4 regions of the Bradyrhizobium sp. SZCCHNS2022 genome follow, and region 2 is predicted to be linked to each of the others. Evidence: predicted binding sites of a transcription regulator. Region 2 holds the regulator's gene; each other region holds the start of a gene.

Region 1 (5,771 bases), 3.9 Mb from region 2:
GGGGTTCGATCAGTACGCCAATGTGCGCCCGACCAAGATCCTGCCGGGCGTCGCCTCGCCGCTGCGCAATGTCGGCGTCGGCGATCTCGACTGGGTGATCGTGCGCGAGAACTCCGAAGGCGAATATGCCGGCATGGGCGGCCGCGCGCATCGCGGGTTGCCGGAGGAGGTCGGGACGGAGGTTGCGGTGTTCACCCGCGTCGGCGTCGTCAGAATCATGCGCTATGCGTTCAAGCTCGCGCAGTCGCGGCCGCGCAAATTCCTCACCGTCGTCACCAAGTCGAACGCGCAGCGCCACGGCATGGTGATGTGGGACGAGATCGCCGCGGAAGTGGCGCGCGAATTCCCCGACGTGACCTGGGACAAGATGCTGGTCGACGCGATGACCGTGCGCATGACCCTGCAGCCGAAGAGCCTCGACACCATCGTTGCGACCAACCTGCACGCCGACATTCTCTCCGATCTCGCCGGCGCGCTCGCCGGCAGCCTCGGCGTTGCCCCGACCGGCAACATCGATCCGGAGCGGCGCTTCCCGTCGATGTTCGAGCCGATCCACGGCTCGGCGTTCGACATCACCGGCAAGGGCATCGCCAATCCCGTCGCGACGTTCTGGACGGCTGCGCAGATGCTCGATCATCTCGGCGAGAAGGACGCGGCCATCAGACTGATGGCGGCCGTGGAGAAGGTGTGTGCAGCCGGAATACTGACGCCGGATGTGGGCGGCAAGGCGACGACCAAGGAGGTGACGGACGCGGTGATCGACGCCATCCACGGCTCCAACGTCTGACGCGTGCTGCTTCCTCGCGCAATTTCGGCGTGTTCCGCCGCACACTTGCAATGGACGCTGCGGGGCGTATACCAGCGCTTCCACGGCGTCTGCGCATGACAATCACATGCGTGTCATTAAGACGTGAAACGCGGGCTGGGGAGAAAGGACACATCATGCGTCGTCACCGTCGAGCCAAGATCGTTGCGACCGTCGGCCCCGCCAGCAATTCACCGGAGATGCTGAAGGCGCTGTTCCTCGCCGGTGTCGATACGTTTCGTCTCAATTTCAGCCACGGCACGCAGGCCGATCACGCCAAGGTCCACGCCGCGATCCGCGCGCTGGAGAAGGACGTGCAGCGACCGATCGGCATCCTGATGGATCTGCAGGGGCCGAAGATTCGCGTCGGCACCTTGCGCGACAAGAAGATCCAGGTCGACGCCGGTGAGACGATCCGCTTCGTGTTGAATGGCACCGAGGGCGACAAGGATTCGATTCCGCTGCCGCATCCCGAGATCTTTGCGGCGGTCGCGCCCGGTCACGATCTCCTGATCGATGACGGCCGTGTGCGTGTGCGCGTCACCGGCCTCGGCGACGACTGGATCGAAGCCAAGGTGATCGTGAGCGGCGCAATCTCCAATCACAAGGGCGTCAATCTTCCAGGCACCATTCTCGAACTGTCGCCGCTGACGGCGAAGGATCGCTCCGATCTCGCTTTCGGTCTCGATCTCGGCGTCGACTGGGTGGCGCTGTCCTTCGTGCAGAAGCCGTCCGACGTGATCGAGGCGAGGGGGCTTATCAACGGCCGAGCCGGCATCATGTCGAAGATCGAGAAGCCGGCGGCGCTGGAGCGGATCGACGACATCATCCAGCTGTCGGATGCCATCATGGTCGCGCGCGGCGATCTCGGCGTCGAGATTCCGAACGAGGACGTGCCGGGCAAGCAGAAGGAGCTGGTGCGCGCCTGCCGTCTCGCGGTGAAGCCGGTGATCGTGGCGACGCAGATGCTTGATTCCATGGTGGCGACGCCGACGCCGACGCGCGCCGAGGTCTCGGACGTCGCGACCGCGATCTATGACGGGGCCGATGCGGTGATGCTGTCGGCGGAGTCGGCCAGCGGGCAATATCCGCGCGAGGCGGTGGCGATGATGGACAGCATCATCAAGAGCACCGAGAAGCACAAGATGTACGGCTCGATCATTCAGGCCACCCAGCCCGACGAGGAGCAGACGCCGCCGCATGCGGTGGCGACCGCGGCGGCCGACCTCGCGTCCGCGATCCACGCCAAGGCGATCGTGGCCTACACGTCGAGCGGCACCTCGGCCTCGCGCGTCGCGCGCAAGCGGCCGAGCCTGCCTATCCTGGCGATCACGCCGAACGAGGACACCTCGCGACGGATGTGTTTGCTGTGGGGCGCGCACAGCGTGCTGTCGCAGGACGTGCAGAGCTATGAGGAAATGGTCGAGCGGGCGACGTTCTTCGCGGTCCAGGAGGAGTTCGCCGACAAGGGCGACCTGCTGGTCGTCGTCGCCGGCATTCCGTTCGCCCAGGCCGGCACCACCAACAATCTGCGCGTCGTCGCCGTGCCCAGATAGGAGGCAGCCGAATTCCCTGTCTGCGCCGCCCGCTTGTCGCCTGATTGTCGCACCGCGCTGGTATCGCGGGAACGTGACGAGGACACCGCGAGTCGTGATGCGAATGGTGTCCGTCGCGGTCCGGCAGGATGGGTTCTGCCGGTGCGGCCGCTCGTCATCGCCGTGTCATCAGGGACTGTTAGGTGGGCGCGCATGGGACTCGAGACTGCTGGTGAAGAAAGCCCGACGAAGCGCTTTCGGACGTTGTTCATCTCCGACGTACATCTCGGAGCCCGCGGCTCGCAGGCCAATCTTCTCGTCGATTTCCTGCGCCACCATGATGCCGATACGATCTATCTGGTCGGCGACATCATCGACGGGTGGGCGCTGAAATCGAGCTGGCACTGGCCGCAGTCGCATAACGATCTCGTGCAGAAGATGCTGCGCAAGGCGCGCAAGGGCGCCAAGATCGTCTACGTACCGGGCAACCACGACGAGTTCCTGCGCGGCTATTACGGCACGCATTTCGGCGGCATCGACGTCGTCGAGAACATCGTCCACACCGGCACCGACGGCAAACGCTATCTGGTCATCCACGGCGACATCTTCGATCTGGTGGTGCAGAACGCCCGCTGGCTCGCCCATCTCGGCGACAAGGCGTACGACTTCGCGATCCAGATGAACCGCCTGGTCAACTTCTTCCGCCGGATGTTCGGCGTGCCCTATTGGTCGCTGTCGCAATGGGCCAAGCAGAAGGTCAAGAACGCGGTCAACTACATCGGCGCGTTCGAGACGGCGCTGGCCTCCGAGGCGCGCCGGCATGGCGCTGACGGCGTGATCTGCGGCCACATCCATTGCGCCGTCATCCGCGACCAGGATGGCATCCGCTACATGAATTGCGGCGACTGGGTCGAGAGCTGCACGGCGCTCGTCGAGCACGAGGATGGCCGGTTCGAGATCCTGACCTGGACTGATCCGCAGCGACAACCTGCGCCGGTTCCGCAACTCGCTGCCCGCGCAGCCTGACGCCGGTCGACGCCGGCTCCCTTGCCTCTCGGCAATCGAGCGCGGTAAAATAGGGGTATGACAGCTCATGCCCCGATCCTGCCCGTCACCGTCGCCGACATCGAGGCGGCGGCCCGCGTTCTCGCGCCGGTCGCACTGCGGACGCCGCTCCTGCCGGCCCCCGTGCTCAGCGAGCGCTTGAACGCCAATGTGTTCGTGAAGCCGGAGGTGCTGCAGCGGACCGGCTCATTCAAGTTCCGCGGCGCCTACAACAAGCTGGCGTCGATCCCGCCGGAGGACCGCGGCAAGGGTGTCGTCGCGTTCTCGTCGGGCAATCACGCGCAGGGCGTCGCCCACGCCGCGACGCTGCTGGGCATGGACGCCACCATCGTGATGCCCTCGGACGCGCCGGCCGCCAAGCGCGAGCGGACCAAGGCGTTTGGGGCCGACGTCGTGCTCTACGATCGCGACCGCGAGGACCGCGAGGCGATTGCGCGCGACATCGCCGGCAGGCGGGGTTCGACGGTGGTGCCGCCCTACGACGATCCCTATGTGATCGCGGGGCAGGGCACGGTCGGCCGTGAGATCGCCGAGGATTTCTCGGGCCTCGGCCTGTCGCCGGATGTCGTGATCGTGCCGGCGTCAGGCGGCGGGCTGCTCGCGGGGGTCTCGACGGCGGTCAAGGCGCGCTTTCCGGAGACGCAGATGGTGGTCGCCGAGCCCAAGGGCTTCGACGACCATGCCCGCTCGCTGCGGGCCGGCCACCGCGAGGCCCATGATGCCAAGGGCCGCACCATCTGCGATGCCCTGATGGCTGCGATCCCTGGAGAGATCACCTTCGCCATCAACAGCCGGCTGTTGTCGGCGGCGGTGGAGGCCTCGGATGAAGAGGTGGGCCGCGCGGTCGGCTTCGCCTTCCGGGAGTTGAAGCTCGTCGTCGAGCCGGGCGGATCTGTCGGTCTGGCGGCCCTGCTGGCGGGCCGCCTCGACGTGACCGGCAAGACGGTCGTGATCGTTCTCTCGGGCGGCAATGTGGATGCCGAACTGTTTGCCAGGCTGATTGCCTGACGTTCCCCATCCGTCAGTGAAAGCCGAGGCTGCCCCGACCGGATCCGCCACCGCCGATCCGCGGTCCTGACTGCGCGACATGCGGTGTGCCGGGGCCGCGCATCGGCCCTTGGTCGCGGGCCAGCGATGGACGTGACCCGTTGAAACTCGGCTTGAACGGACCGGAATTGCCGGGGAAGGGACGGCGCACCTCGCGGGTGTCGATCGGACGACCGGGCATCCGCTTGAACGGATCGCGCTGGATCTTGGCAGCCGGCAGCGTGTTCGACGGCGGCACCACCTTGTTGCCGATCTTGTTCTGGCCCAGCGGCCGCGCGTCGAGCACCTTGCCGGGACGGAGATTGTTGATGGGTGCGCCGTTGGTGAGGACCGCCGGCGGCGTCTGGCGCGGCGGCGGGGTGTTGATCGGCTGCATTGGCACTGGTCCAGGACGCCCCTGCATGTGATTGCCGATGTTGAGGGGACGCCCTGCGGGGGCAAGCTGCGGCGGCACCATCAGCCGTGTCGGTTGCAGCACCGGCACGATCCGGGGCTGGACCTGCAGCCGCACCGCGATGGGGGCATAAGGGCTGTCGGAGTAGGATTCGCTGAAGCTCTTATAGGCGGCAGGCGAGTTCGCCAGCACCGTCTGATGCCACGCGGCAGCCTGCACCAGGCCGGCGAGCAAGGCGCGAATGCGCTCGGCGAGCGGATCGCGCGGGTACATCTCGATGAACTCGCGATAATATTGCGGACGGTTTTCCGACAGCACGTAGTCATAGGCCTGCCGCACGGACCGGCTGGGAAGGTCGGCGGCCATCTGGACCACGGGCGCCTTTTCCGGCGGACGCGTCGCGGCGACGAGGGAGTCACCGAAGAAGGTGAAATCGCTGGTGAGCGATGAGCTCTCCCACGGGGTCTGCCGTCCCGCCGTCGTCTGGTTGACCTGCAGGCGGACGCGCTTGAACAACTGCTCGATCGGCAGGTTCGGCTGCCGTGCCAGGTTCAGGAAGGCCTGCGTATAGGGGCTGTGCTCGCCACGGCCATCGAGCGCCTCTTCACCGGGGGATGTCGAATAGCCGACGATGGAGCCGTTCGGCGCATCGACGATGGCGAGGCCGCGTCCGGCGTCATTGACCGCAGGAAACGGATTGTTGCGGCAGGCATCGAGCACCACGATCCGCATCCGGCTCGGAATGGCATCGAGGGTGGCCATCAGATCGACCAGCCGGATCGTGCTGGTCGTGAGGTCCGACGGAGCGGAGATGCGGGCGTCGATCGGGATGAGATAGTTCTCGCCTGCGAGCTGAACACCATGACCGGCGTAATAGACCATCGCCACCGCGTTCGGCCCGTGGGCCGCGACCCGGCTGGAAAAA
Region 2 (5,771 bases):
CAGCGTCGTCATCCCCTACACCCGCGTCGGCGTCATCGGCGGCGTGATGCTGGCGCTGGGCCGCGCGCTCGGCGAGACCATGGCGGTGACCTTCATCATCGGCAACTCGTTCCGGATCTCGTCGTCGATCTTCGCGCCGGGCACCACGATCTCGGCCGCGATCGCCTCCGAATTCCAGGAGAGCGACGGTCTGCACCAGTCGAGCCTGATCCTGCTCGGCCTGCTCCTGTTCGTCCTCACCTTCTTCGTGCTGGCGAGCGCCCGGCTGATGCTGGCGCGACTCGAAGCCAAGGCAGGAAAGTAAGCCATGTCGAGCGTCGACGCGTCCACCTTCGACACGCCGGTCAATCCGGTGAATCCGATCTACGCCCGCCGCCGCCGCCGCGACCTCATGGTCCGCGGCCTGTGCATCGCCGCCGCGGCGTTCGGCGTCACCTGGCTGGCGCTGATCCTGTTCACGCTGTTCTATAACGGCCTCGCCGGCCTCAGCCTGCAGGTCTTCACCGCCGACACGCCGCCGCCGGGCGCCAGCGAAGGCGGCCTGCGCAATGCCATCGTCGGCTCGATCATGATGACCGTGATCGGCGTCGGCATCGGTGCGCCGCTCGGCCTGTTCGCCGGCACCTACCTCGCCGAATACGGCCGCAATGACCGCCTGACCTCGGTGATCCGCTTCATCAACGACATCCTGCTGTCGGCACCGTCGATCATCATCGGCCTGTTCATCTACGGCGCGGTCGTGGTGCCGATGGGCGGCTTCTCGGCGATCGCCGGCGCGCTGGCGCTGGCCGTCATCGTGATCCCGGTCGTGCTCCGCACCACCGAGGACATGCTGCTGCTGGTACCCAACCCGCTGCGCGAGGCGGCCTCCGCGCTCGGCCTGCCGCGCTCGCTGGTGATCCGCCGCATCGCCTACCGCGCGGCGCGCTCCGGCCTCATCACCGGCGTGCTGCTGGCGACCGCCCGCGTCGCCGGCGAGACCGCGCCGCTGTTGTTTACCGCGCTGTCGAACCAGTTCTGGAGCCTCAACCTCTCCAAGACGATGGCGAACCTGCCCGTCACCATCAACAATTTCGTCCAGAGCCCGTATGCCTATTGGAAGCAGCTGGCCTGGAGCGGAGCCCTTCTCATCACTCTGGCCGTGCTCGCCCTGAACGTCGGTGCACGCATTCTCGGCGCCGAGAGGAAAACGAAATGACCGAACTGTCCGTCTCCGTCAGTCAGCCCAATCACGCGCTCCACGGCCAGCCGCTCCCCGAGGCGCCGGCCAAGGTGACCGCGCGCAACCTGAACTTCTATTACGGCGATCACCACGCGCTGAAGAACATCAACCTGACGCTGGGCACCAACCGGGTCACGGCGTTCATCGGCCCGTCCGGCTGCGGCAAGTCCACCCTGCTGCGCATCTTCAACCGGATGTACGACCTCTATCCGGGCCAGCGTGCCACCGGCCAGCTGATGCTGGACAACACCAACATCCTCGATCCCAAGCTCGATCTCAATCTGCTGCGCGCGCGGGTCGGCATGGTGTTCCAGAAGCCGACGCCGTTCCCGATGACGATCTACGAGAACATCGCCTTCGGCATCCGGCTCTATGAGAAGATCTCGAAGTCCGAGATGGACGACCGCGTCGAGAAGGCGCTGCGCGGCGGCGCGCTGTGGAACGAGGTCAAGGACAAGCTCAACGCCTCCGGCCTGTCGCTGTCCGGCGGCCAGCAGCAGCGCCTGTGCATCGCCCGCACCGTCGCCGTCCGGCCCGAGGTGATCCTGTTCGACGAGCCGTGCTCGGCGCTCGACCCGATCTCGACCGCCAAGGTCGAGGAGCTGATCCAGGAGCTCGCGGAGAACTATACGATCGCGATCGTGACCCATAACATGCAGCAGGCGGCGCGCGTCTCCGACAAGACCGCCTTCATGTATCTCGGCGAGCTGATCGAGTTCGACGAGACCAGCAAGATCTTCACCTCGCCGAGCGATCGGCGGACCCAGGACTACATCACCGGCCGGTTCGGCTGACGCCGACAGCATTCTTCAGGAGATCAACATGGCCAGTGAACATACCGCCAAGGCGTTCGACAGCGATCTGCAGGATCTCACCCGGCTGGTGTCGGAGATGGGCGGCCTCGCCGAGCGGCTGATCGTCGATTCCGTCGATGCGCTGGTGCGGCGCGACGTGGCGCTCGGCCAGAAGGTGGTCGCCGCCGACGCCGAGGTCGACAAGCTGCAGCGCATCATCGAGGAGCGCGCGGTGCTGACGATCGCCCGCCGTCAGCCGATGGCCGTCGATCTGCGCGAGATCGTCGGCGCCATGCGCGTCGCCACCGATCTGGAGCGGATCGGTGACCTCGCCAAGAACATCGGCAAGCGCGTCGCCGCGCTGGAGAGCGACTTCCATCCGCTCAAGCTGATCCGCGGCCTGGAGCACATGACCGACCTGGTGCAGTCGCAGGTCAAGACGGTGCTGGATGCCTATGCCGCGCATGATTTGCCGGCGGCGATGACGGTCTGGAAGGGCGACGAGGAGGTCGATGCGATCTGCACCTCGCTGTTCCGCGAGCTCCTCACTTATATGATGGAGGACCCGCGCAACATCTCGTTCTGCATCCACCTGATGTTCTGCGCCAAGAACATCGAGCGGATCGGCGACCACGCCACCAACATCGCTGAGACGGTTTTCTATATGATCGAGGGCCAGCAGATCATGGACAAGCGCCCGAAGGGCGACATGACCAGCTTCGCGACCACGATCCCCGGCAACTGAGAAAGACGATTTCGACATGGGCGCGCGAATTCTGGTGGTTGAGGACGAGGAGGCGCTGACGACGCTGCTGCGCTACAACCTCGAGGCCGAAGGCTACGAGGTCGAGACCGTGGCGCGCGGCGACGAGGCCGACACGCGGCTCAAGGAGCGCGTGCCCGATCTCGTCGTGCTCGACTGGATGCTGCCGGGCCTGTCCGGCATCGAGCTGTGCCGGCGGCTGCGGGCGCGGTCCGAGACCAAGCAGCTGCCGATCATCATGCTCACCGCGCGCGGCGAGGAGAGCGAGCGTGTGCGCGGGCTTGCGACCGGCGCCGACGACTACATCGTCAAGCCGTTCTCGGTGCCGGAGCTGCTCGCGCGCGTGAAGGGCCTGCTGCGGCGTGCGAGCCCGGAGCGGCTCGCGACCGTGCTGTCCTATGGCGACATCGAGCTCGACCGCGAGAAGCGCCGCGTCGCGCGCTCGGGCCGGCCGATCGACCTCGGCCCGACCGAATACCGTCTGCTCGAATTCTTCCTCGAGCATCCCGGCCGCGTGTTCAGCCGCGAGCAGTTGCTCGACAGCGTCTGGGGCCGCGACATCTATATCGACGAGCGCACCGTCGACGTGCACATCGGCCGTCTGCGCAAGCTGCTCAATCCGGGTCGCGAGCAGGATCCGATCCGCACCGTGCGCGGCGCGGGCTATGCGCTGGACGATCGGTTCGCCAAGAGCGAGCAGGCATAAGGAGCGGCAGGTGTGAGGGACGTGCAGGTGTGAGAGGCGAGCAGGCCGGATTAAGGACACCGCGGTCCGCTTTCCGCCACGCCGCCGCCGTCTTGATCGAGTGTGCTGAAGGGCCCGTGTTTTGGTTCCAGCGGACGCCCTTGCTCAAGACGATCATCACAAGTCTTGCCGTGCTGCTCGGCAGCCTGGCCGGTGCACCGGCCGCCGAGCTCGAAGACGCCGTCGCCGCCGCCGGAAACGGCCAGCATGACGTTGCGCTGCGCCGCCTGCTGCCGCTCGCCGCCAAGGGCGATGCGCGGGCGCAGTTCGACATCGGCTTCATGCACGCCTTCGGTTGGGGCCAGCCGCGCAATGCGGCCGAGGCGCTGGCCTGGTATCGCAAGGGGGCGGACCAGGGCCTCGCCGTCGCCCAGCACTATCTCGGCATCGCCTACGTCAACGGCGAGGGTGTCGCGAGCAACTACGGCGAAGCCGGCCGCTGGTTCAGCCGCGCTGCAGCCCAAGGCTTCGCCCAGTCGCAATACATGCTCGGTCTGATGATGCTCGACGGCCGCGGCGTGAGCCAGGACCTCGTGCAGGGCTATGCCTGGCTGGTGATGGCCGGCCGCAACGGCGTGCGCTCGGCCGGCCGCGACGTGCAGCGGGTCAAGCTGACCGAGGCGCAGCGCGTCCAGGCGCAGGCGATGATCGCGAGCTGGAAGCCGAGATTCGAATCGGCGGATGCCGGGGTGGCCAACCCGCGTCCCGAGCAGTTGCTCGGACTCGACCGGCACATCGGCGAGGTCGTGGACCCGACCTCCTGGCCGGCCTCGTCGATCGGCGTCGTCACCGTGGCGCAGTATTCGACCGGCGGCTGGTGTACCGGCACCTTGATCGCGCCGCGCGTCGTGCTCACCGCCGCGCATTGCGTGTTCAACGGGCTCGCGCAGGTCAATCCCGGCAACGTCCGCTTCCTGGCTGGCATGAACAGGGGCACACCGGCCGCCTCATCGATCGCCGAACGGCTGATCGTCGCGCCCGAGTTCGTTCCGACTCAGCACGACCGATGGTCGCTCGACCGCTCCCCGGCCGATTGGGCGCTGATCATCCTGAAGGACGCCCTGCCGTCGAAGCCGGTGGCGGTGAGGGCGCTGAGCCGTGAGGAGCTGGTCGCCGCAACCAGGGCCGGCACCATCTCCGAGATCGGCTATGGCCAGGAGCGGCGCTATTCGCCGACCGGCCAGCGCAATTGCAGCGCGGGGATGACCAAGGACGCCAAGCTGCTGACCGTGCATTGCCTGGCCAATTTCGGCTATTCGGGCTCGCCAATCATGGCCGAGATCGGCGGTGAGCCGGCCGTGGTCGGCATCTTCTCGGCGTTCCACGAGGAGACCCGGCTGATGTTCGCCGCGCCGGCAAGCCAGTTCGAGACGACCGTGCGGCGCGAGATCGCCGCGCAGAGCGCCTCGGCGCGGTGAGGGGAGAACGGCGGAGGCGGCAGCCACTGGTCAAGGTTTGTGCGTGACCGGATAGCGGGTTGCCAAGGGAGGGGGGCTGGTCTGGGAAGCACTGTCCCGCACGGCTGGATTCGAGATGATTCTCGCCGGTGGACACTGCTCTTGCCGAATGGCGCGGGTCTTGCTCTCCTGGTGAGTATGACAATTTTTCCGATTGATCATCCTCCCCCCGCCCGCCGGATCCCAGCCTGGTTCACGGGGGCGGGTGGCTCGACCGTCGCGCTGCTCGCCGGCCTCGTGCTGGCCAACGCGCTTGCCTGGGCGTGGGCCTTCGCCCTCTACGCCGACCGGCCCGCGATCGTCGGCACGGCGCTGCTGGCCTGGCTGCTCGGCCTCAGGCACGCGGTCGACGCGGACCACATTGCCGCCATCGACAACGTCGTGCGGAAGCTGGTTGAGGATGGCGACAAGCCGCGCGCTGCAGGACTCTACTTCGCCCTCGGCCATTCGAGCGTCGTGGTGATCGCGACCATCGTGGTGAGCCTCGTTGCCGGCGCTGACCTGTTGAGCGAGCAGAGTACGATCCGGGCAATCGGCGGAACGATCGGAACGTCGGTCTCGGCAGGCTTTCTGCTGCTGATCGCGGTCGTCAATCTGGTGCTGTTCGTGAAGCTCTGGCGCCGCGCGGCCCAGCCGAACGCCGGCGGCGCCGGGGGTGGCATCCTGATTCGCCTGTTGCGACCCGTGCTTCGCATCGTCTCCCGCGCCTGGCACATGTACCCGCTCGGCTTCCTGTTCGGGCTTGGCTTCGACACTGCCAGCGAAATCGGCCTGTTGAGCCTGTCGGCGA
Region 3 (5,771 bases), 5.9 Mb from region 2:
AGTCAGATGCGACTTGCCGATCTTCTCGCCGACCGTGACCACGATGCGCTTCCAGCCGATCATGGTGCCCAGGCCCAGCGCGATCGCCACCGCGATCTTCACCCAGGTCGGGATGAACTTGGTCGCGCCGTCGAGCGAGGCCTTGTAGGCGTTCAGGGTCGCGATCTCGTCCTTGTTGAGGTCATTCTCCTTGTCCTTCATCAGGAAGCGGATCGCCTCAGAGGCCAGGTACATGTCGTTGCGGGTGTTGCCGACCGCTTCCGCCGGCACCTTGTTCAGCGAGCCGTAGGTCCGCACCTGGTCGCCGACATCCTTCACCAGCACGGCGAGCGAGGGATAGGTGCCCTCGTTGATCTTGCGCTGAGAGACGTAGAGCGTGACGGCAGGGCGCGGATCACCGATCACGTTGTAGCCGGCGGCCTTGGCGGCGATCACCTTGGAGGCCGCCTGCGACGTCTCCTGGAATTTGGCGATCTGCGACTCCGGCAGCGTGCGGTTCAGCGCGTAGGCGGTCGGCACCGTACCGATCAGGATCAGCATGATCAGGCCCATGCCCTTCTGGCCGTCGTTCGACCCATGTGCGAACGACACACCGGTGCAGGTCAGGATCAAGAGGCCGCGAATCCACCACGGCGGCGCCTTGACGCCTTCCGGCGCGGCATAGAGAGCCGGGTTGCGGACCAGGAATTTGAGAATGTAGAGCAGCGCGGCGGCGCAGAGGAAGCCGACCAGCGGCGACAGCAGCAGCGCGTAGCCGATCTCGGTCGCCTTGCTCCAGTCCACGCCGGAGGTGCCGTCGCGGCCGCGCAGCAGCGCGTTGGCGACGCCGACGCCGATGATCGAGCCGATCAGCGTGTGCGACGACGAGGCCGGCAGGCCGAAATACCAGGTGCCGAGATTCCAGACGATGGCTGCGATCAAGAGCGCAAATACCATGGCGAAGCCGGCGCTGGAGCCGACCTGCAGGATCAGCTCGACCGGCAGCAGCGAGACGATGCCGAAGGCGACCGCGCCGCTCGAGAGCAGCACACCGAGGAAGTTGAAGAAGCCGGACCACATCACGGCGAACTCGGCCGGCAGCGAATGGGTGTAGATCACGGTCGCGACCGCATTGGCGGTGTCGTGGAAGCCGTTGACGAACTCGAAGCCGAGCGCGATCAGGAGCGCCACGAACAGCAGCATGTAAGGCAGGTAGGTGGTCACCTTCATGCCGGTAGCGTCGACGTCGACATAGATGCTGTAGGCGACGAACATCAGTCCGGCGGCAAGAATGCCGAGGAAGAGGATCATCGTCAGCGGGTTGAAGCCCTTGTCGAGATTTGGCCGTCCGGCCGGCTGAATTGGCCGCTCGTCGCCGACGGCTTGGTTGACTGTGATTTCGGCCATGTGGCTCCCCGTTACCCCATACTTGGGAAGCCCGATTGTGGAGCGCGGATTTAAAGCGCAGATGACACACGGTCGCACCGCGATCGGAACGCTTGACGGACGACGCAGTCAATCAGCCGTCACGCTTGGATCGTATAGCCAGAGCTAGCCGTATCACGCCGCCGCTCCGTCCATCAAAAGACGCAGCAGACGTGCCGACAGACGCCGTCGAGTGATGCGACTTTCGGCAACGGAGCGCGAAATGACACCGACCATACGCAACAAGACCTGGGCGGAGCTCAAGGTCGGCGACACCGCGGCCATCGAGCGCAAATGCGCGATTCAGGACCTGGTCCTGTTTGCCCATGTTTCGGGCAATACCAATCCGCTGATGCTGCCGGACGGGAGCACCAATCATGGCACGAAAGATGTCGTGGCGCCCTCGATGTGGGTCGGATCGCTGATCTCGGCGGTGCTCGGCAACGTCATGCCGGGCCCTGGTACCTTGTATCGCTCGCAATCACTCGACTTCAGGAAGCGCGTGCATGTCGGCGACCGCCTGCGCATCACTGTGACCTGCTGTGAGAAGCGCGAGCAGCCCATCGCGGTGTTTCGCGCCGACATCACCGACCAGGCTGGCGACCTCGTCTGCGCGGGGCTTGCCGAGGTCGACGCACCGATGATCTCGATCGAGAGGCCCGTGCGCGAGCTGCCGGCGCTGATCGTCGACCATGCCGATCATTTCGCCAAGCTGATCGACCTCGCCGCGCAATTGCCGCCGCTCAAGACCGTCATCGTCTGCCCGGAAGATCACAACTCGCTGGCTGGCGCCCTGCTCTCGTCCGAACGCGGCCTGATCCATCCGGTACTGATCGGCGATCCCGATCGCATCTCCGCGGCGGCGCGCGCGATCGAGGCCGACATCAGCGGCTGGGTGCTGGTGTCGGAGACCGATCATCGTGCCGCCGCCGCCCGCGCCGTCGCGATGGTGCTGGCGGGCGAAGCCGGCGCAGTGATGAAGGGCGCGATCCATTCGGACGAGTTGCTCGCGGCGGTCGTGAAGAAGGATGGCGGACTGCGGACCACGAGCCGGATCAGCCATGTGTTCGCGCTCGACGTACCCACCCTCGACGAGATCCTGTTCATCTCCGACGCCGCGATCAACATCGCGCCGGATCTGCTGGCCAAGGTCGACATCATCCAGAATGCGATCGATGTCGCACGCGCCTGCGGGCTCGACCGTCCCCGGGTCGGCGTGCTTTCGGCAGTCGAGACCATCAATCCGAACATCCCCTCGACCCTGGACGCCGCGGTGCTGTCGAAGATGGCCGAACGCGGCCAGATCAAGGGCGGCATCGTCGATGGCCCGCTGGCCATGGACAATGCGATCGACATGGAAGCCGCGAAGACCAAGGGCATCGCCTCGCTGGTCGCCGGGCACGCCAATGTGCTGATCGTGCCGAACCTCGAGGCCGGCAACATGCTGGCCAAGGAGCTCACCTTCATCGCGCGCGCCGAAGCCGCGGGTCTGGTGGTCGGCGCACGCGTGCCGGTCATGCTGACCAGCCGCGCCGACAATGACCGCGCCCGGCTCGCCTCCTGCGCGCTGGCGCAGCTCTACCACCACTGGCGCCGCGAGGGCCGCGCCTTCACCGGCGCTGCGCAGGCGATGGCGGCGGAGTAGCCGATGACCGATGTCATTCTCACCGTCAACGCCGGCTCGTCCTCGATCAAGTTCGCAGCCTATGAGATCGGCGCCGGCGCGCTGCGCGCGGTCGCCAGAGGCCATATCGACGATATCGGTGACGACACGACGTTCGAGGCCGGCCCGGCCGGCGGGCCCGCCGAGATGCAGCCGATCGATGCGCCCAGGGGCACGGTCGATCACGGCGCTGCACTCCTTCTGGCGATCGACTGGCTGCGGCAACACGAACAGGGTTTTCAAGTCGTAGCGATCGGTCACCGCGTCGTGCATGGCGGGCCCGACTATGCCGAGCCGGTCGTGATCGACGCCGACACGCTGCAACGCCTGCGGCAATTCGTGCCGCTGGCGCCGCTGCACCAGCCGCACAATCTCGCCGGCGTCGCAGCGGCGCTGCAGGCTTTTCCCGACGCGGCGCAGGTCGCCTGCTTCGACACGGCCTTCCACCGCCAGCACCCGTTCATCGCCGATACCTTCGGACTTCCGCGACGGCTCTACGACGAGGGTGTGCGCCGCTACGGCTTTCACGGCCTGTCCTACGAATATGTCTCGCGGCGGCTGCGCAGCGTTGCGCCTGACCTCGCGTCGGGACGCGTCATCATCGCCCATCTCGGCAACGGCGCCTCGGTCTGCGCGCTGCGCGATGGCCGCTCGATCGCCTCGACCATGGGATTCACCGCGCTCGACGGCCTGCCGATGGGCACACGCTGCGGCCAGCTCGATCCCGGCGTCGTGCTCTATCTGCTCACCGAGAAGGGCATGAGCGCCGACGAGATCACCCACATGCTCTATCACGATTCCGGGCTGCGGGGCCTGTCGGGTCTCTCCAACGACATGCGCGAGCTCGAGGCGTCCGACGCGCCAGAGGCGCGCGAGGCGATCGACTACTTCGTTGCGCGGGTCCGTCGCGAGATCGCCGGGCTCGCCGCCACCATCGGCGGCGTCGACGCCATCGTGTTCGCCGGCGGCATCGGCGAGCATGCCTGGCACGTGCGTGAGCAGATCCTCGGCGACATGGCCTGGCTTGGCATCGCGCTGGACCGCGAGGCCAATGCGGGCAACGCGCAAACCGTGAGCCAGCCCGGCTCCCGAGTGACCGTGCTCGTCATTCCGACCGATGAAGACCGCATGATCGCCGAGCACACCGCCGAGATCCTGGGCCTGATGCAAGCCCCCGCGGACTCGATGATGCTCACGCGCCTGACCGCCTGACCAGAGGAAACATCGATGTCGTCGCCCTACAGCCCCGCCACCGCGCTTGCCCGCTCCTTCGGCGCGGCCGGCATCACGACGACGCAGACGCAGCGCGTCTCGCAGAGCCTCAGCCGGCACCTGGAGAAGTTCGCCCGCGAGCATGGCAAGCGGGTGCAGGATTTGATCAGCGAGGGCGCGGGTCTCGCGCAATCGTTCAGCGGCACGGCACAGGGCAAGCTGCTCGACCATGTCAGGGACTATTGGATCGACGCCGGCCAGCGGATGGCCCTGACGCTAGACGTGCTGCGCGAGCGCGCCGACAACGATGCCCAGCACGAGGCCGCCGGCACGCCGCCGGTCCTGATCTACGACCACGAGGTCGCGCTCGACGGCCGCAGCCTGCCCCGGCCGGTCAACTACATGCTGCTCAAGATCCTGCCGCCCGCGGGCGTCGTCACCTATGAGTGGAAGCGGCCCTATGTGATCATCGACCCGCGCGCCGGACACGGTGCGGGGATCGGCGGCTTCAAGCAGGACAGCCAGGTCGGCGTCGCCCTACATGACGGGCATCCGGTCTATTTCGTCGTGTTTCGGCCGCATCCCGAGCCGGGCCAGACACTCGCCGACGTGATGCGCGCGGAAGCCGAGTTCATCGCGGAGGTGCATCGCCGCCATCCGGAGGCGCCGAAGCCGATTATCGTCGGCAACTGCCAGGGCGGCTGGGCGACCCTGGTCCTGGCCGCGGCCAATCCCGACATCACCGGGCCTCTCGTCGTCAACGGCGCGCCGGTCGCGTACTGGTCGGGCCGGCTCGGTGAGAACCCGATGCGCTACAATGGTGGCCTGCTCGGCGGTATCCTGCCGGCACTCGTGCTGTCCGACCTCGGTGCCGGCGAGTTCGACGGCGTGCACCTCGTGTCCAACTTCGAGATGCTCAATCCCGGCCGCAACTATTTCGGTAAGTATTTCGACCTCTATTCCAATCCCGAGAATAACCGCGCGAGCTTCCTCGAATTCGAGCGCTGGTGGGGCGGCTTCCATTTCATGAACGAGCAGGAGATCCGCTGGATCGTCGAGCAGCTGTTTATCGGCAACCGGCTGTCGCGCGGCGAGGCGCGCATCGAGCGCGGCCGCCAGCTCGACCTCAAGGCGATCCGCTCGCCGATCATCGTGTTCGCGAGCTGGGGCGACAACATCACCCCGCCGCAGCAGGCGCTGAACTGGATCGTCGACACCTATGCCGACGAGCACGAGATCCGCATCCGCGGCCAGCGGATCATCTACATGGTGCACGACAAGGTCGGCCATCTCGGCATCTTCGTGTCGTCGTCGATCGCGAGGAAGGAGCACGCCGAGGTCGCTTCGACGATGAAGACAATCGAGGCGCTGGCGCCCGGGCTCTACGAGATGACGATCGACGAGCAGTTCGGCGAGGGCATCGATGCGCGCTTCCACGTCTCGTTCCACGAGCGCAGGATATCCGACATTCTGGCGATCGATGACAACGACC
Region 4 (5,771 bases), 1.2 Mb from region 2:
GCTGGTCCCGGTCGACCTCGTCATCGACCACTCGGTGATCGTGAACTACTTCGGTGACAACAAGGCGTTCGGCAAGAACGTCGCCGAGGAGTACAAGCAGAACCAGGAGCGCTACGAATTCCTGAAGTGGGGCCAGAAGGCGTTCTCGAACTTCTCCGTCGTGCCGCCCGGCACCGGCATCTGCCACCAGGTCAACCTCGAATATCTGGCGCAGACGGTCTGGACCAAGAAGGAGAAGATGACGGTCGGCCGCACCAAGGGCACCTTCGAGGTCGCCTATCCGGATTCGCTGGTCGGCACCGATTCGCACACCACCATGGTCAACGGTCTCGCCGTGCTCGGCTGGGGCGTCGGCGGCATCGAGGCCGAGGCCTGCATGCTCGGCCAGCCACTGTCGATGCTGCTGCCTGACGTCGTCGGCTTCAAGCTGACCGGTGCGCTCAAGGAAGGCGTCACCGCGACCGACCTCGTGCTGACCGTCACCCAGATGCTGCGCAAGCTCGGCGTCGTCGGCAAGTTCGTCGAGTTCTTCGGCCCCGGCCTCGACCATCTCTCGGTCGCCGACAAGTCGACCATCGCCAACATGGCCCCGGAATACGGCGCGACCTGCGGCTTCTTCCCCGTGGACACCGCGACCATCGACTATCTCAAGACGTCCGGCCGCAAGGGTCCGCGCGTCGCGCTGGTCGAAGCCTATGCCAAGGCGCAGGGCCTGTTCCGCACCGCCAAGTCGCCGGATCCGGTGTTCACGGAGACGCTGAACCTCGATCTCGGCGATGTCGTGCCGTCGATGGCCGGTCCGAAGCGTCCCGAGGGCCGCATCGCGCTCCCCGCGGTGGCCGAAGGTTTCGCGACCGCGCTGGCCGGCGAATACAAGAAGCCGGACGCCGCGGAGCAGCGCTTCCCGGTCGAGGGCAAGGATTTCGACATCGGCCATGGCGACGTCGTCATCGCCGCGATCACCTCATGCACCAACACCTCGAACCCGAGCGTGCTGATCGGCGCCGGCCTGTTGGCCCGCAACGCCGCGGCCAAGGGCCTCAAGGCCAAGCCGTGGGTGAAGACATCGCTGGCTCCGGGTAGCCAGGTGGTTGCCGAATACCTCGCGAACTCCGGCCTGCAGAAGGACCTCGACAAGGTCGGCTTCAACCTGGTCGGCTTCGGCTGCACCACCTGCATCGGCAATTCGGGTCCGCTGCCGGAGGAGATCTCGAAGTCGATCAACGACAATGGCGTCGTCGCAGCGGCGGTGCTGTCGGGCAACCGCAACTTCGAAGGCCGCGTCTCGCCGGACGTGCAGGCCAACTACCTGGCCTCGCCGCCGCTGGTCGTCGCCTACGCGCTGGCGGGCACCGTGACCAAGGACCTCGCTGTCGAGCCGATCGGGATCGGCAAGGACAAGAAGCCGGTCTACCTGAAGGACATCTGGCCGACGACCAAGGAAGTCAATGACTTCGTCAAGAAGTTCGTGAAGGCCTCGATCTTCAAGAAGCGCTACGCCGACGTGTTCAAGGGCGACACCAACTGGCGCAAGATCAAGACCGTCGAGAGCGAGACCTATCGCTGGAACATGTCGTCGACCTACGTGCAGAACCCGCCGTATTTCGAGGGCATGAAGAAGGAGCCTGAGCCGATCAAGGACATCGTCGAGGCTCGCGTGCTGGCGCTGTTCGGCGACAAGATCACCACCGACCACATCTCGCCGGCCGGTTCGATCAAGCTGACCTCGCCCGCCGGCAAGTTCCTCAGCGAGCATCAGGTCCGGCCGGCCGATTTCAACCAGTACGGCACCCGCCGCGGCAATCACGAGATCATGATGCGCGGCACCTTCGCCAACATCCGCATCAAGAACTTCATGCTCAAGGGCGCCGACGGCAACATCCCCGAGGGCGGCCTGACCAAGCACTGGCCCGACGGCGAGCAGATGTCGATCTACGACGCCGCCATGAAGTACCAGGAAGAGGGCGTGCCGCTGGTGGTGTTCGCCGGCGCCGAATACGGCAACGGCTCGTCGCGCGACTGGGCCGCCAAAGGTACCCGGCTGCTCGGCGTTCGCGCCGTGATCTGCCAGAGCTTCGAGCGCATCCACCGCTCGAACCTGGTCGGCATGGGCGTGCTGCCGCTCACTTTCCAGGAGGGCACGTCGTGGTCCTCGCTCGGCCTGAAGGGTGACGAGAAGGTCACCATCAAGGGTCTCCAAGGTGATCTCAAGCCGCGCCAGACCCTGACCGCCGAGATCATCTCGGCCAACGGTGCGGCGCAGCAGGTGCCGCTGCTCTGCCGGATCGATACGCTGGACGAGCTGGACTACTACCGGAACGGCGGTATCCTGCACTACGTGCTGCGCAAGCTGGCTGCTTAACCAAAGCGCGATGCGACAGTTTGGCTCACTCTGAAGTGAGTAGCGGGTGATGAAGGAGGCGGCCTATGACAAAGGCCGCCTCCTTTGCATTTTCGGTTTGTTAACTACGAGGACGGCATCGCGGATATGGTGATGCGCTAGGGCGCAGCGGACGGTGGTCCAGACGGGACAGTGGCGATGAGTGGACAGATGACGTGGTGGTCGCGCGCGGCGCTGGGTGTCTGTGCGGTCATCGCTTTCGTCCGGCCGGCGGCTGCTGATCCGCGTGCGGTGATCGAACTATTCACGTCGCAGGGCTGCTCATCCTGCCCGCCCGCCGACAAGTTGCTCGGCGACCTCGCCCGCGACCCCTCCGTCATCGCCCTGTCCCTGCCGATCGATTATTGGGATTATCTGGGCTGGAAGGACACCCTGGCAGACTCGCGGTTTACGGCGCGGCAGCGGGCCTATTCGCGAGCTCGCGGGGATCGTGAGGTCTACACCCCGCAGGCCGTGGTGAATGGCTCGCTGCATGTGATCGGCAGCGATCGCGACGCGATCGAAGGCGCCATCGAGGAGACTGCTCGGGGCGGTGCCGTGATGTCGGTCCCGGTCAGCCTGTCGATCGAAGGCCAGGAGCTGACGGTGTCGGTGGCCGCGGCGGACCAGCATGCGGCGCGCAAGCACGGCGAGGTCTGGGTGTGCTCGATCGCGCGCGTCGTTCCGATCCAGGTCGCGCGCGGCGAGAACGGCGGCCGGGAGCTGACCTATTACAACGTCGTTCGCGGTGTGATGAAGCTGGGCGACTGGAATGGCTCGTCGGCGAGCTGGAGCGTGCCGCTGGAGAAGATCGTCCGCGAGGGCGTCGACGGTGCCGTCGTCTATGTGCAGGATGGCAGCCGCGACCGGCCAGGCCTGATGCTCGGCGCGGCCCATTCAGACCTGCCATTGGTCAGCCGAGCCGCCGCAACGGTGCGCGCTCCCGAGCGCTGAGCCCGCTCGCCGCTCCTCTCATCTCCCGCTGCTCTGCGGCTCGTCCGCGGCGTCGTCCCGATGGGCGCGTCGCAAGATCCCTGCGCAAGCTCTCGCCCAAAAAGCAAAAGGACCAACTTGCGTTGGCCCTTTGCCTTACTTGTGAATAGACCCGATCCTGACGACCCCGGGGGGCTGGGGGCTGAGGAATCCGGAACCGAAAGGACCGGGCCAACGCACACGAATCTTATGCCTAACGTCGGGGGCAGTCCCTGGGCGGAAACGCGGCGCGATTATGATTCCGCTAACGATCCCGTGACGCTTGCGTGTTCGGGGAACTCGCGTGCGAGCCGGATGCTGCCAAGTTCGATAATGAAAACCGCCCCTTGCGGCTTCCGCCGGTTGGCGCGATCATGTCACACAGATGACAGGAGGACGCTCATGAACCTCACCCCGGAGGACGCCGATCCCAGCGAGAACCGCGCGGCGGCGCGCAATGCGGCCGCAGCGCCTAACCGGGTGACGTTCGATCGTCTCGAGCTGAACCGCATCCTCAATCTCTACGGCCGGATGGTCGCCGACGGCGAGTGGCGCGACTACTCGATCGATTTCCTGCGCGACCGCGCCGTGTTCTCGGTCTTCCGCCGCGCCTCCGAGGTGCCGCTGTACCGAATCGAGAAGGATCCGCGGCTGGCGCGCAAGCAGGGCATGTACAGCGTGATCTCGGCCACCGGCCTGATCCTGCGCCGCGGCCACGAGCTGGAGCGCGTGCTGCTGGTGATCGCGCCGAAGCCGGCGCTGGTCTGAGCCGGCGCCCACGCTAGCCGCGCCGTTTATGCCGGGATGTTGCTGCTGCCCGGTCCAAGCGCTCGCTGCATCATGACGGTATCCAGCCAACGGCCGAATTTCAGGCCGACGCTCGGATGGGTGCCGATCATCTCGAAGCCGCAGGCGGTATGCAGCCCGACCGAGCCGGCATTGGCGGAGTCGCCGATGACCGCGATCATCTGCCGAAATCCTCGCTCCTCGCAGGCTGCGATCAGCGTCCGCATCAGCCGCATCCCGATGCCGCGGCGCTGGCTGGCGGGGGCGAGATACACAGAGTTCTCGACCGTGAAGCGATAGGCGGGCCGCGGCCGGTAAGGGCCAGCATAGGCGTAGCCCACGATCTGCCCATCCAGCAGGGCAGCGAAGTAAGGGAAGCCGCCGTCGCTGAGCGTCCGGAAGCGGCGGGTCATCTCCGCAAGGTCGGGCGCGTCGAGCTCGAAGGTGGCCGTGCCCTCGCGGACGGCCTGGCCGTAGATGGCGGTGATGGCGGGAAGGTCGGCCTCCTGGGTGGGCCGGATCTCGATGTCGGACATGGGTGGAACAATACCAGGGCGAAGCGGCCGATCAACATCGTCGCGGCATGGCTGCCGTTCCCGGCGCGCGGCATGCTCTCAGCCGCCTCGACAAACGAAAAGCCCCGGCGCTGAGGCCGGGGCTTTGGTTGATCGCTCGTCTTGCGAGCAATCGGATCAGTCGCGCTGTCCGAGCAGCTGCAGCAGCAGCGTGAACAGGTTGATGAAGTTCAGGTACAGCGACAGGGCTCCGGTGATCGCTGCGCGCTCGGCGACGTCGCCGCCCGCGGAGGCGTAGCCGTAGATGTACTCGTTCTTCAGGCGCTGCGTGTCCCAGGCGGTCAGGCCGGCGAACACGAACACGCCGATCACCGACACGATGAACTGCAGCATCGAGCTCGCCAGGAAAAGGTTCACGAGGCTCGCCAGCACGATGCCGATCAGGCCCATGAACAGGAACGAACCCATGCCCGTCATGTCACGCTTGGTCGTGTAGCCGTACAGGCTGAGCGCACCGAACGTCGCCGCGGTGATGAAGAACACCCGCACGATCGAGGTGTGGGTGTACACCAGGAAGATCGACGACAGCGAGATGCCCATCAAGGCCGAGAACACCCAGAACAGGATCTGTGCGGTCGACGGCGCGAGGCGGTTGATGCCAGCGGAGATGGCGAACACCATGACCAGGGGGGCCAGGATGAACAGCCACTTCAGCGGGCTCACGAACATCGCGTAGCCGAACTGCGTCAGATAGGCGTTGCCGATCTTGGATACGCCGGCCGCCGGATCGCCGGTCACCGACGCCATGTAGACGCCGAGCGCCGCGAGGCCGGTGATGGCCAGGCCGATGCTCATGTAATTGTAGATGCGCAGCATGTAGGCGCGCAGACCGGCGTCGACGGTCGCGGCATCGGCGCGCCCGGCCACCCGGCCAAAGGGTGAAGCATAGTTGCGGTCTAGGTCCGACATGGTCGAATTCCCGTTGGTTGCCCGGCAGTCCGATCCTGGCAGGACCTTTAGCCGGTTCTCGAAAAACCCTATCTCATACCCGCTACCATCGATATTAAATTTGCGTCATCGGCAAATTCGCCATCTTTAGGCGGGTCTCTTGGCGGCTC

The links. Region 2 encodes PhoB, which activates phosphate uptake and scavenging genes when phosphate is short. Its sites were predicted from a motif close to TGTCATNNANCTGTCAT; they were not measured.
Region 1: the regulator PhoB is predicted to act here: its motif matches at 2,514-2,530, upstream of QXZ94_RS15140 (UDP-2,3-diacylglucosamine diphosphatase).
Region 3: the regulator PhoB is predicted to act here: its motif matches at 1,493-1,509, upstream of QXZ94_RS06320 (inorganic phosphate transporter).
Region 4: the regulator PhoB is predicted to act here: its motif matches at 3,727-3,743, upstream of QXZ94_RS27250 (DUF2794 domain-containing protein).

What each region holds. Positions count from the first base shown of each region.
Region 1 is NZ_JAUHHZ010000001.1:3,398,771-3,404,541, reverse strand. Features, by position in the region: gene QXZ94_RS15150 (tartrate dehydrogenase) at 1-787, shown strand, start outside; gene pyk (pyruvate kinase) at 943-2,361, shown strand; gene QXZ94_RS15140 (UDP-2,3-diacylglucosamine diphosphatase) at 2,554-3,366, shown strand; gene QXZ94_RS15135 (threonine/serine dehydratase) at 3,424-4,413, shown strand; gene QXZ94_RS15130 (caspase family protein) at 4,427-5,771, opposite strand, start outside.
Region 2 is NZ_JAUHHZ010000001.1:7,302,241-7,308,011, forward strand. Features, by position in the region: gene pstC (phosphate ABC transporter permease subunit PstC) at 1-304, shown strand, start outside; gene pstA (phosphate ABC transporter permease PstA) at 308-1,198, shown strand; gene pstB (phosphate ABC transporter ATP-binding protein PstB) at 1,195-2,016, shown strand; gene phoU (phosphate signaling complex protein PhoU) at 2,045-2,761, shown strand; gene phoB (phosphate regulon transcriptional regulator PhoB) at 2,778-3,485, shown strand; gene QXZ94_RS32630 (trypsin-like serine protease) at 3,626-4,942, shown strand; gene QXZ94_RS32635 (HoxN/HupN/NixA family nickel/cobalt transporter) at 5,120-5,771, shown strand, end outside.
Region 3 is NZ_JAUHHZ010000001.1:1,430,305-1,436,075, reverse strand. Features, by position in the region: gene QXZ94_RS06320 (inorganic phosphate transporter) at 1-1,386, opposite strand, end outside; gene QXZ94_RS06315 (bifunctional enoyl-CoA hydratase/phosphate acetyltransferase) at 1,628-3,049, shown strand; gene QXZ94_RS06310 (acetate/propionate family kinase) at 3,053-4,279, shown strand; gene QXZ94_RS06305 (DUF3141 domain-containing protein) at 4,295-5,771, shown strand, end outside.
Region 4 is NZ_JAUHHZ010000001.1:6,078,822-6,084,592, forward strand. Features, by position in the region: gene acnA (aconitate hydratase AcnA) at 1-2,362, shown strand, start outside; gene QXZ94_RS27245 (DUF1223 domain-containing protein) at 2,552-3,334, shown strand; gene QXZ94_RS27250 (DUF2794 domain-containing protein) at 3,755-4,120, shown strand; gene QXZ94_RS27255 (GNAT family N-acetyltransferase) at 4,147-4,674, opposite strand; gene QXZ94_RS27260 (Bax inhibitor-1/YccA family protein) at 4,831-5,622, opposite strand.